2 regions of the Rhizobium sp. CC1099 genome follow, and region 2 is predicted to be linked to the other one. Evidence: predicted binding sites of a transcription regulator. Region 2 holds the regulator's gene; the other holds the start of a gene.
The links. Region 2 encodes HrcA, which represses chaperone genes, less so after heat shock. Its sites were predicted from a motif close to GTTAGCACTCNCNNNNNGNGAGTGCTAAC; they were not measured.
Positions count from the first base shown of each region.

Region 1: the regulator HrcA is predicted to act here: its motif matches at 1,569-1,597, upstream of groES (co-chaperone GroES).

Region 1 covers NZ_CP121641.1:519,294-524,474, reverse strand. The annotation lists gene QA644_RS02585 (bifunctional riboflavin kinase/FAD synthetase) at 1-429, opposite strand, end outside; gene QA644_RS02580 (TIGR01459 family HAD-type hydrolase) at 444-1,292, opposite strand; gene groES (co-chaperone GroES) at 1,654-1,950, shown strand; gene groL (chaperonin GroEL) at 2,008-3,645, shown strand; gene QA644_RS02565 (hypothetical protein) at 3,773-4,129, opposite strand; gene QA644_RS02560 (hypothetical protein) at 4,284-4,745, shown strand; gene QA644_RS02555 (isocitrate lyase/phosphoenolpyruvate mutase family protein) at 4,876-5,181, opposite strand, start outside.
Region 2 covers NZ_CP121641.1:10,137-15,317, reverse strand. The annotation lists gene QA644_RS00075 (Hsp20 family protein) at 1-198, opposite strand, end outside; gene QA644_RS00070 (nucleoside hydrolase) at 469-1,413, shown strand; gene grpE (nucleotide exchange factor GrpE) at 1,451-2,083, opposite strand; gene hrcA (heat-inducible transcriptional repressor HrcA) at 2,184-3,272, opposite strand; gene rph (ribonuclease PH) at 3,457-4,176, shown strand; gene QA644_RS00050 (VOC family protein) at 4,173-4,589, shown strand; gene rdgB (RdgB/HAM1 family non-canonical purine NTP pyrophosphatase) at 4,598-5,181, shown strand, end outside.

The DNA.
Region 1 (5,181 bases), 510 kb from region 2:
CATAAGGAAGGCCGGGCCGCCCTCGCGATTCTTGCCGAAATGGAAGTCGAAGCCGGTGACGACTTCGGAGGCGCCCAGCCAGTCCTTCAAGATGCCGTGGATGAAGTCGTCCGGCGAGCGCTGCGAGAATTCGCGGTCGAAAGGATATTCGATAACGGCGTTGAAGCCGATCGCTTCCAGGATGCGGGCCTTCAGGGGTGCGGGCGTGATGCGGAAGACCGGTGTTTCCGGCCTGAAGACCGTGCGGGGATGCGGCTCAAAAGTCAGCACCAGCGCCGGGATGTCCCGCTCGTTCGAGATTTCCAGCGCGCGGTTCAGCACCGATTGATGGCCGCGATGAACGCCGTCGAAATTGCCGATGGCAATCACCCCGCCCTTCAGGTGGGCAGGCAAGGGTTCGCGGGTTTCATTGCGGTGAAAAACGGTCATCGGCGGGCTTCTTCTTATGCGAGGCGCGGCATCCACCACTTGGGCGCGGCCTTCTCGCGTTCGAGATAGGCATGCAGGATCGCCTCGTCGGTCTCGCCGTTCAGCGTGTATTCCTTCGCGTGGATACCGCCGCTGATATAGAGGAGATCGAGGCCGTAATCGAGAGCGCCGTGCACATCCGTCGGCATGCCGTCGCCGATGGCAAGAATGCGGCTTTTCGGGAAATCGCCGTGGAGTTCGTGCGCGGTTTTCAGCACGGCGTCGTAGATCGGCGCGTGCGGCTTTCCGGCGATGCGGATCTCGCCGCCCAACTGGTGGTAATAGGCAGCCATGGCGCCGGCGCAGGGGATGATGCGGTGACCACGTTCAACGACGAGGTCCGGATTGGCGCAGACCATCGGCACGTTGCGTGCCTGAAAATCCTTGAGCATATCCGTGTAGTCTTCCGGCTTTTCCGTCTCGTCGTCGAAGAATCCGGTGCAGACCACGGATTGAGCGTCCTTCGCATCGACGCGCTCGACGCCGAGACCTTCGATGATGGCCAGATCGCGATCCGGGCCAAGCAGGTACACCTTCTTCGGGCCTTCGGCGATCAGGCCGCGGGTGACGTCGCCGGAGGTGACGATCCGGTCATAGGCGCCGTCCTGGATGCCGATCTGGCGAAGCTGGGCGACCACCTGAGGCGCGATGCGCGGCGAATTGGTGATAAGGATGACGGCAAGCCCCTCGCCGCGCGCGGCTTCCAGAGCGGCAGCGGCCGTCGGGAAGGGATCGACGCCATTGTGCAGCACGCCCCAGACATCGCAGAACACCGCATCATACTGGCTGGTGATCTCCGCAAAACTTCTAATCCGCTTGGCCATCCGATTTCCCGATTTGCTTTCAGTCAGGCGTGACATTGCAAAGGCATGCCGCGATGGCAAGGGATTTTCGGGCGATCTTTAGGAAAAACCGTCGGACCTTCCACGAGAGGAAGGCCACGCAGTTGACAGCCTGCGCGGGCACTCCGAAGCTCAAGCAACCGACACGCGTCGAATCGGGCGATGCTTCAAACAATTCCCGCCCTCTTCACAATTCCGGCGCAAAATTCCGTGATGGGTCTTCTTGACTCCTTCTGGAGCCATCCCTAAATGCTCGGCGCTAGCACTCCTCAACGGAGAGTGCTAACACTTATCCATGTGGGCCGCCCGGCCTGCGAATGTCATTTGATCGAGGGATTAGACAATGGCAAGCACCAATTTCCGCCCCCTTCACGACCGCGTCGTCGTTCGCCGCGTTGAATCCGAAGAAAAGACCAAAGGCGGCATCATCATTCCCGATACCGCTAAGGAAAAGCCGCAGGAAGGCGAAATCGTCGCCGTCGGCTCCGGCGCTCGTGACGAGTCCGGCAAGGTCGTCGCTCTCGACGTCAAGGCTGGCGACCGCGTTCTGTTCGGCAAGTGGTCCGGCACAGAAGTCAAGATCAACGGCGAAGACCTTCTGATCATGAAGGAAGCCGACATCATGGGCATCATCGGCTGATCCAGCCGGTCGCTTTTTACCCGAAATCGCTGACAACCCTTCTCAGGAGTTTTCAAAATGGCAGCTAAAGAAATTAAGTTCGGCCGCACCGCGCGCGAAAAGATGCTGCGCGGCGTCGATATCCTCGCTGACGCAGTCAAGGTAACGCTCGGCCCGAAGGGTCGCAACGTCATCATCGACAAGTCCTTCGGCGCGCCGCGCATCACCAAGGACGGTGTTTCGGTCGCCAAGGAGATCGAACTGGACGACAAGTTCGAAAACATGGGCGCCCAGATGGTCCGCGAAGTCGCTTCGAAGACCAACGACATCGCCGGTGACGGCACCACGACCGCAACCGTTCTTGCTCAGGCCATCGTTCGCGAAGGCAACAAGGCCGTTGCAGCCGGCATGAACCCGATGGATCTGAAGCGCGGTATCGATCTTGCCGTTACTGAAGTCGTCAAGGATCTCCAGGCCAAGGCCAAGAAGATCTCCACTTCGGAAGAAGTTGCACAGGTCGGCACGATCTCCGCAAACGGCGACAGCCAGGTCGGTCGCGACATTGCTGAAGCCATGCAGAAGGTCGGCAACGAAGGCGTCATCACTGTCGAAGAAGCCAAGACCGCCGAAACCGAACTCGAAGTCGTCGAAGGCATGCAGTTCGACCGCGGCTATCTCAGCCCGTACTTCGTGACCAACCCGGAAAAGATGGTTGCTGACCTCGACGACGCCTATATCCTTCTGCACGAGAAGAAGCTCTCCAACCTGCAGTCGATGCTTCCGGTTCTCGAAGCCGTCGTTCAGACCGGCAAGCCGCTGCTGATCATCGCTGAAGACGTCGAAGGCGAAGCACTTGCAACGCTCGTCGTCAACAAGCTGCGCGGCGGGCTGAAGATTGCTGCCGTCAAGGCTCCGGGCTTCGGCGACCGCCGCAAGGCCATGCTCGAGGACATCGCGATCCTGACCGGTGGTACGGTCATCTCCGAAGATCTCGGCATCAAGCTCGAGTCCGTTACCCTCGACATGCTCGGCCGCACCAAGAAGGTTTCGATCTCCAAGGAAAACACCACGATCGTCGACGGCGCCGGCGCCAAGTCCGACATCGAAGGCCGCGTTGCGCAGATCAAGGCGCAGATCGAAGAAACCACCTCCGACTACGACCGCGAGAAGCTGCAGGAACGCCTTGCCAAGCTCGCAGGCGGCGTTGCCGTCATCCGCGTCGGCGGCTCGACGGAAGTCGAAGTGAAGGAAAAGAAGGACCGCATCGACGACGCCCTCAATGCGACGCGCGCTGCTGTTCAGGAAGGTATCGTCCCGGGCGGCGGCGTTGCCCTGCTCCGTTCCTCCGTCAAGATCACGTCCAAGGGCGTGAACGACGATCAGGAAGCCGGCATCAACATCGTTCGCAAGGCGCTGCAGTCGCTGGTTCGCCAGATCGCTGACAACGCTGGTGACGAAGCTTCGATCGTCGTCGGCAAGATCCTCGACAAGAATGACGACAACTACGGCTACAACGCCCAGACCAGCGAATATGGCGATATGATCGCCATGGGTATCGTCGACCCGGTCAAGGTCGTCCGTACGGCTCTGCAGAATGCAGCCTCGGTTGCTTCGCTGCTGATCACCACGGAAGCGATGATCGCCGAGCTGCCGAAGAAGGACGCTCCGGCAATGCCGGGCGGCATGGGCGGAATGGGCGGCATGGACATGATGTGAGACTGAGGTCTCGCATCTGAGCCATCCGGTTCAGTTCAGGAAGGGCGGTCTTCGGGCCGCCCTTTTCTTTTGAAGCGCGATTCGCAGCTGCGCACGCGCAGGGCAAGCCGTCGACTTTCCAAAGCGTTTAACTTGGCCCGTTCTCTTGCCGCCACCAGCCCGGAGCTTTCGCGAGGCTTGCGCCGCCAGATTTTTCAACAAATATTCGAATTTCGCTTAAAGAGGCATTTGCCGGGCAAAACCACTTCTTTGCGAAGCGAAACCACGCACAATCCATCACAAATTGATTCTTTGTACTTCTCATGCGACGTTTTCCAGCAAAATAGCCGGCTGAACCGTCTTGGCCGGGCGAGGGTTCCGCCCCGAAAAAGCCGTTGCCGTTTGGCGAAAAGCTCCTATAAATCCGCGCTGCAATTGATGTGTGTTCGAGGATCGTTTTCACCCGCCAGCGAGGCCGGAACGCCGTCTCAACCTGCGCGAACATTTGGCGACGAACGTTTGCGCGACAAGCAAGAGCAAGCCTCAGTGCCCCGCCGGCGATCGAGGTTCCAGACCGCAGGCATGATGCCTGGCGCCGTATGACCCTGTTTCGCTCTGACCGCAGCGCAGCGGAGACTGCGCCCGAACCGGGGAACCCCTTGTTTAAAATCGCCAAAGCAACTGTTGCCGCCCCCCTGATGCCTGGCTCGCTGGATCTGACCCATCGTAATCAGGATATGATTGCGCAATTTTCGGTCTCCGAGGCCTGGGCCGGCGACTTTTCAAGCGGAATCATCCGCCTCGGCGACTGGAGCAGCCTGCTGCATGGCCTTTCGGCACAGGAATGCGGCCTTCTGAGCCTGCTGCGCTGCTATGATCCGAAAGATCGGGGGCATATCCTCGCGCTTTTCGAACAAGCCACAACACTTTCGTCGTCCTTCTGCTTTTCCACCACGATCATGATGCCGAACAGCCTGCGTCAGCCGGTTTTCTGCATGGGTGAATCGAGCGGAGTGGAGGAAAAATTCAGTGGCAGTATGGCGGGGGTCTTCATCTTTCCGCGCTTCAAGCTGGATGGGGCAAACCAGACGGCAAGCCGGCAACAAGCGCAAGCATCGTAAGAGAAAGGCCGATCCTGCGACCGGCATGCCGAGAATACTCGGGCTTTTCGGCGACGGGAACCGGCGTAGCACCTCATCTTGAATCGAGGACGTTAGTTTCCACACGGTCTGCAGGAGTTTTGCGACATTCTCATGTCTTCGTCGTTCCGGTAAAAAAACCCTCCAGCTCCGCAAAGCCCATAGCCTGGCCTGAGAAACGGAAGGTACCTGCCGATCGCATTTCCCGCGCCGCGTTCACGAACGTGCCGAAGGCGAGCCTCGCCAGCCCCGAACCGACACTTATCCGCTTGACGCCCGCCTCCGCCAACTCTGCCACGCTGAACGTTGCGCCGGGCATTCCCATCACAACGTTGACGGGCTTCGTCACGGCCTTGCAAACCAACCGGATCGTGCGAAGGTCACGAAGGCCGGGTGCATAGAGCACGTCGGCTCCGGC
Region 2 (5,181 bases):
AACGTCCAGCTCGTCTTCGCTGAAACCGGCGACGGCAACCGTGATGCGCAGGCGCTCAGGCGCTCCTTGGCCGGGGGCGATACGTTCGATATTGTAGGGTGGGTAACCGTCGCTTGCCTTGGAAATGCGTTCAAGCGTCTTTTCCATGGCGTCGAAGCCCAGAAGCAGCGGGCTGGCGAAAGGTGTCATGCGGCTCATCTTTCAAAGTCCTTGATGCAAGCGACCTTCCCGGACCTAAGCGCAGCATCCGGACGCCGTTAATATGGGAAGTGTGAGCCTTTCGCGCAAGACATATGCGGCGCATCGCAGTCACATGAATTTAAGACGGTTGGACTGAGGCCGTTGCTTGACAAAGATCATGGCGGCTCGCATCACATCGTCGACCGCAACGGCTGCGCCGATCTGCGACGGAAAAATAAACGAATGGTGCCTGCCACGACGACGTGCACCTTGAGACGGAGCAACGCAATGGCGAACCCCAGAAAGATCATCATCGACACCGACCCCGGCCAGGACGATGCAGCGGCCATCATGCTTGCCTTCGGCAGCCCCGAAGAGCTGGAGGTGCTCGGCATCACGACCGTCGCAGGCAATGTGCCGCTCTCCTACACGAGCCGCAACGCGCGCATCGTCTGCGAGCTCTGCGCACGGACCGGCACGAAGGTTTTTGCAGGCGCCGACGCGCCAATCGCGCGCAAGCTGGTCACGGCCGAGCACGTGCACGGAAAGACCGGCCTCGATGGACCGGAGCTCGATGAGCCGACGATGCCGCTGCAGGCACAGCACGCGGTCGACTTCATCATCGAGACGCTTCGCCGCGAGCCGGAAGGCACGGTGACGCTCTGCACGCTGGGACCGCTCACCAATATCGGCATGGCCTTGCAAAAGGCGCCGGACATCATTCCGCGCATCCGTGAACTGGTGATGATGGGAGGCGGCTTCTTCGAGGGCGGCAACATAACGCCCGCCGCGGAATTCAACATCTATGTCGATCCGGAAGCAGCCGACATCGTCCTTCGTTCCGGCATAGCGATCGTGATGATGCCGCTCGACGTGACACATCAGCTGCTGACTCGGAAGGATCGCGTCAAGCGCATGGCCGATCTCGGCACGGCACCGGCCAAAGCAATGGTCGAAATGCTGGAATTCTTCGAGCGCTTCGATGTCGAGAAGTATGGTTCTGACGGTGGGCCTCTGCACGATCCGGCGGTCGTCGCCTACCTACTGAAGCCTGAGCTCTTCAAGGGCCGTGACTGCAATGTCGAGATCGAGGTGAAGTCGGAGCTGACCGTGGGCATGACGGTGGTCGACTGGTGGCATGTGACCGAGCGCAAGCGCAATGCCAAGGTGATGCGCTATGTGGATGCGGACGGCTTCTTCGATCTGCTGATCGAGCGCTTCGCCCGCATCTGATTTTCGGACTGATTATGAAAGGCGCCTGAGAAGAAGATCAGGCGTCCTTTTCGGTGAAGGCCGTGTTGAGGTCTGCATCCGCTGCCTTCGGGCCGCCTTTGGCCACGCCGACCATTGCGGGACGAAGAACACGCTCGCCGATCGTGAAGCCTGCCTGAACGACCTGGACGACCGTGTTATTCGCCACTTCGGCATTCGGAACCTCGAACATCGCCTGGTGGAAGTTCGGATCGAACTTCTGGCCGATCGGATCCAACTTGCGGACGCCGTGGCGCTCCAGCGCTGAGAGCATGGAGCGCTCCGTCATCTCGACACCTTCGATCAAAGTGTTGAGGCCTGTCTCGCCCGCTTCCTTCGCCTCTGCCGGGATGGCATCGAGCGCGCGGCGCAGATTGTCCGAAACGGCAAGCATATCGCGCGCAAAGCCCGCGACCGAGTAGGACTTTGCATCCTTCACGTCGCGCTCCGTGCGGCGGCGCAGATTGTCCATTTCGGCGGCAAGACGCAGATAGCGGTCGCGCAGCTCGGCATTTTCAGCTTTGAGCACTTCAAGCGGATCCGGCTGGCGCGGCGCTTCCACCGTGGTTTCGTTCTCGACGTTTGCGGCAACGTCGTCTGCGGCTTCAGCCGCGGCAGCGTCAGATCCGTTTTTCGTCGTTTCGTCAGTCATGACGGTCTCCGGTCGTGGGTTCTCTTGGGATGCGCCCGATATCGAGCTTTGACCGCAAAAAATCAAGTCTGCGTGACAAAGAAGAAAAAATTCCGGTTTTTTACAGCGTGCCGCGCGCAAGCCGGGAAATCAGCTGGGCGGTGTAATCCACCATCGGCACGATGCGTGAATAATTGAGCCGTGTCGGCCCGATGACGCCGACGGCGCCGACAATGCGGTCGTCATCGTCGCGATAGGGCGCAACAATCAGCGATGAGCCGGAAAGCGAAAAGAGCTTGTTCTCAGAACCGATGAAGATGCGCACGCCCGGACCGGTTTCGGCAAGGTTCAGCAGCTCGATCAGGCTGTCCTTCTTTTCGAGATCGTCGAAGAGCATGCGGAGACGATCGAGGTCCTCCGCGCCTGCCAGGCCCTCGAGCAGATTGGATCGGCCTCGAATAATAAGTTGCGGCGGTTTGCCTTCGTCCGCATCGCCAGACCACACCGCGATACCGCGCTCGACGAGATCCCGGGACAACGCGTCGAGCTCGTGGCGGACGTTCTCCTTTAAGCGGCTGAGCTGCTTGCGCAATTCCGGCAATGTCTGGCCGGACATATGGGCATTGAGGAAATTCGCGGCCTCCGTCAGCTGCGACGACGTAACGCCTGCCGGCAATTCGATAATGCGGTTTTCGACCTGATCGTGATCGCCGACGAGCACTGCCAACGCCTTGGTGGGCTCCAGGCGGATGAATTCGACGTGTTTGAGAACCGGATCGCTCTTTGAGGTGATGACGAGCCCTGCACCGCGCGAAATGCCGGACAGCATCCGGCTTGCCTCGTTCATCATCGATTCAACCGGATTGTCGCGGCTTTCGGGGCGAACCTGGCGGTCGATATTCGCACGGTCCTCGGCGGAAAGGTCGCCGACCTGCATGAAGGCATCGACGAAGAAGCGAAGGCCGCCCTGCGTCGGCAGGCGTCCGGCGCTGACATGCGGCGAGTAGATCAGGCCCAACTCCTCCAGGTCGCTCATCACGTTGCGCACCGACGCGGGCGATAGCGACATGGGCAGAATGCGGGAGAGATTGCGCGAGCCGAGCGGCTCGCCACTTTCCAGATAGCCTTCAACGATCCGGCGGAAGATTTCCTTGGAGCGTTCATCCAGCGCAGCAACGGCATCCGAAACCGACGTCGACCTGAACCCCATGAACTTCCTTAGACCTGCGCTGCTGATGACGATCCTTAAAATATAGCCGTTCTCGCCCTCGTAGCAAAAGGGAATTTGCAAATGGCTGCGGCCAATCGTAGAAGCGGTCGACACCATTCAAGCATGCATGATGTTTTGCGAGAACCGCCTTACGGTTTTCGGCATCGTGCTTCAGGAGATCACAATGCGGCCTTCAGGCAGAAAAACCGACCAGATGCGCAAAGTCACTTTCGAGCGCAATTTTTCAAAGCATGCGGAAGGTTCCTGCCTCGTCAAATTCGGCGATACGCATGTGCTCTGTACCGCAAGCCTGGAAGACAAGACGCCACCGTGGCTGCGCAACACTGGAAAGGGCTGGGTCACGGCCGAATATGGCATGCTGCCGCGGGCAACCGGCGAGCGCATGAAACGCGAGGCCGCGGCGGGCAAGCAGGGCGGGCGCACACAGGAAATCCAGCGCCTGATCGGCCGCTCTCTTCGTGCCGTCGTCGATCTCAAGGAACTCGGCGAGCGCCAGATCACGCTCGACTGCGACGTCATTCAGGCTGACGGCGGTACGCGCACGGCCTCCATTACGGGCGCCTGGATTGCGCTCTACGACTGCCTGAAGTGGATGGAAACCCGCAACATGATCAAGGTCGAGCGCGTGCTCAAGGATCATGTCGCGGCGATTTCCTGCGGCATCTTCGCCAGCCAGCCGGTGATCGACCTCGATTATCTCGAAGATTCCTCGGCCGAAACCGATGCGAATTTCGTCATGACGGGCGCGGGCGGCATCGTTGAAATTCAGGGGACCGCCGAAGGCACGCCGTTCACGGACGGGGAATTTGCGGCGCTGATGACAATGGCGAAAACCGGCATCGTGGAGCTCGTCGACATGCAGAAACAGGCCATCGCCGGATGACTGCCCTGCTGGAAGGCATGCTGGAGACGGCGCTTTATGCCAAGGATCTCGACAAGGCCGAGGCTTTTTACGAAGGCGTGCTCGGCCTTGCCAAGATCACGCGCGCCGCAAACCGGCATGTATTCTTCCGCTGCGGGCAAGGCGTGCTGTTGATCTTCAACCCCGATGAAACGGTGAAACCGCCAGCGGCCGATGCCCTGCAGGTGCCGCCCCACGGCACGAAAGGTCAGGGCCACGCATGTTTCCGCGTGTCTGGTAAAAACATCGATGCCATGGCGGTGAAGCTCAAAGCCGCGGGCATCGAAATCGAATCCGAAGTCCACTGGCCGAACGGCGGCCGCTCGATCTATTTCCGCGATCCCGCGGGAAACAGCCTCGAATGCGCCGAAGCCAGAATCTGGGGCATTGAATAGGACCGACCATGCGCACGCTTGAAACGAAGACGATCGTCGTCGCCAGCCACAACGCCGGCAAGATCCGCGAGATCCAGGAACTGATCGGACCGCTCGGCTTTACCGCCAAATCGGCAGCGGACCTCAACTTCATCGAGCCTGACGAAACCGGCACAACCTTCGAGGAAAACGCGACGATCAAGGCTCTCGCCTCTGCCAAAGCAGCAGGGATGCCGGCGCTTTCCGACGATTCTGGACTGGTGATCGATGTGCTTGGTGGCGATCCGGGCGTCCATACGGCCAACTGGGCCGAGACCGCAGACGGCACGCGCGATTTTGCGATGGGGATGGAAAAGGTACAACAGGCGCTGGAGAAAGCCGGAGCCACCAAGCCGGAACAACGGCGCGCGCGCTTCGTCAGCGTGCTCTGCCTCGCCTGGCCAGACGGGCATACGGAGCTTTTCCGCGGCGAGGTGGAAGGTACCGTCGTCTGGCCGCCGCGCGGCACCCAGGGTTTCGGTTACGATCCGGTCTTCCAACCGGAAGGTTACGACATCACCTTCGGCGAGATGAGTGCCGAGGAAAAGCACGGCTGGAACATTGGCAAGCCGCA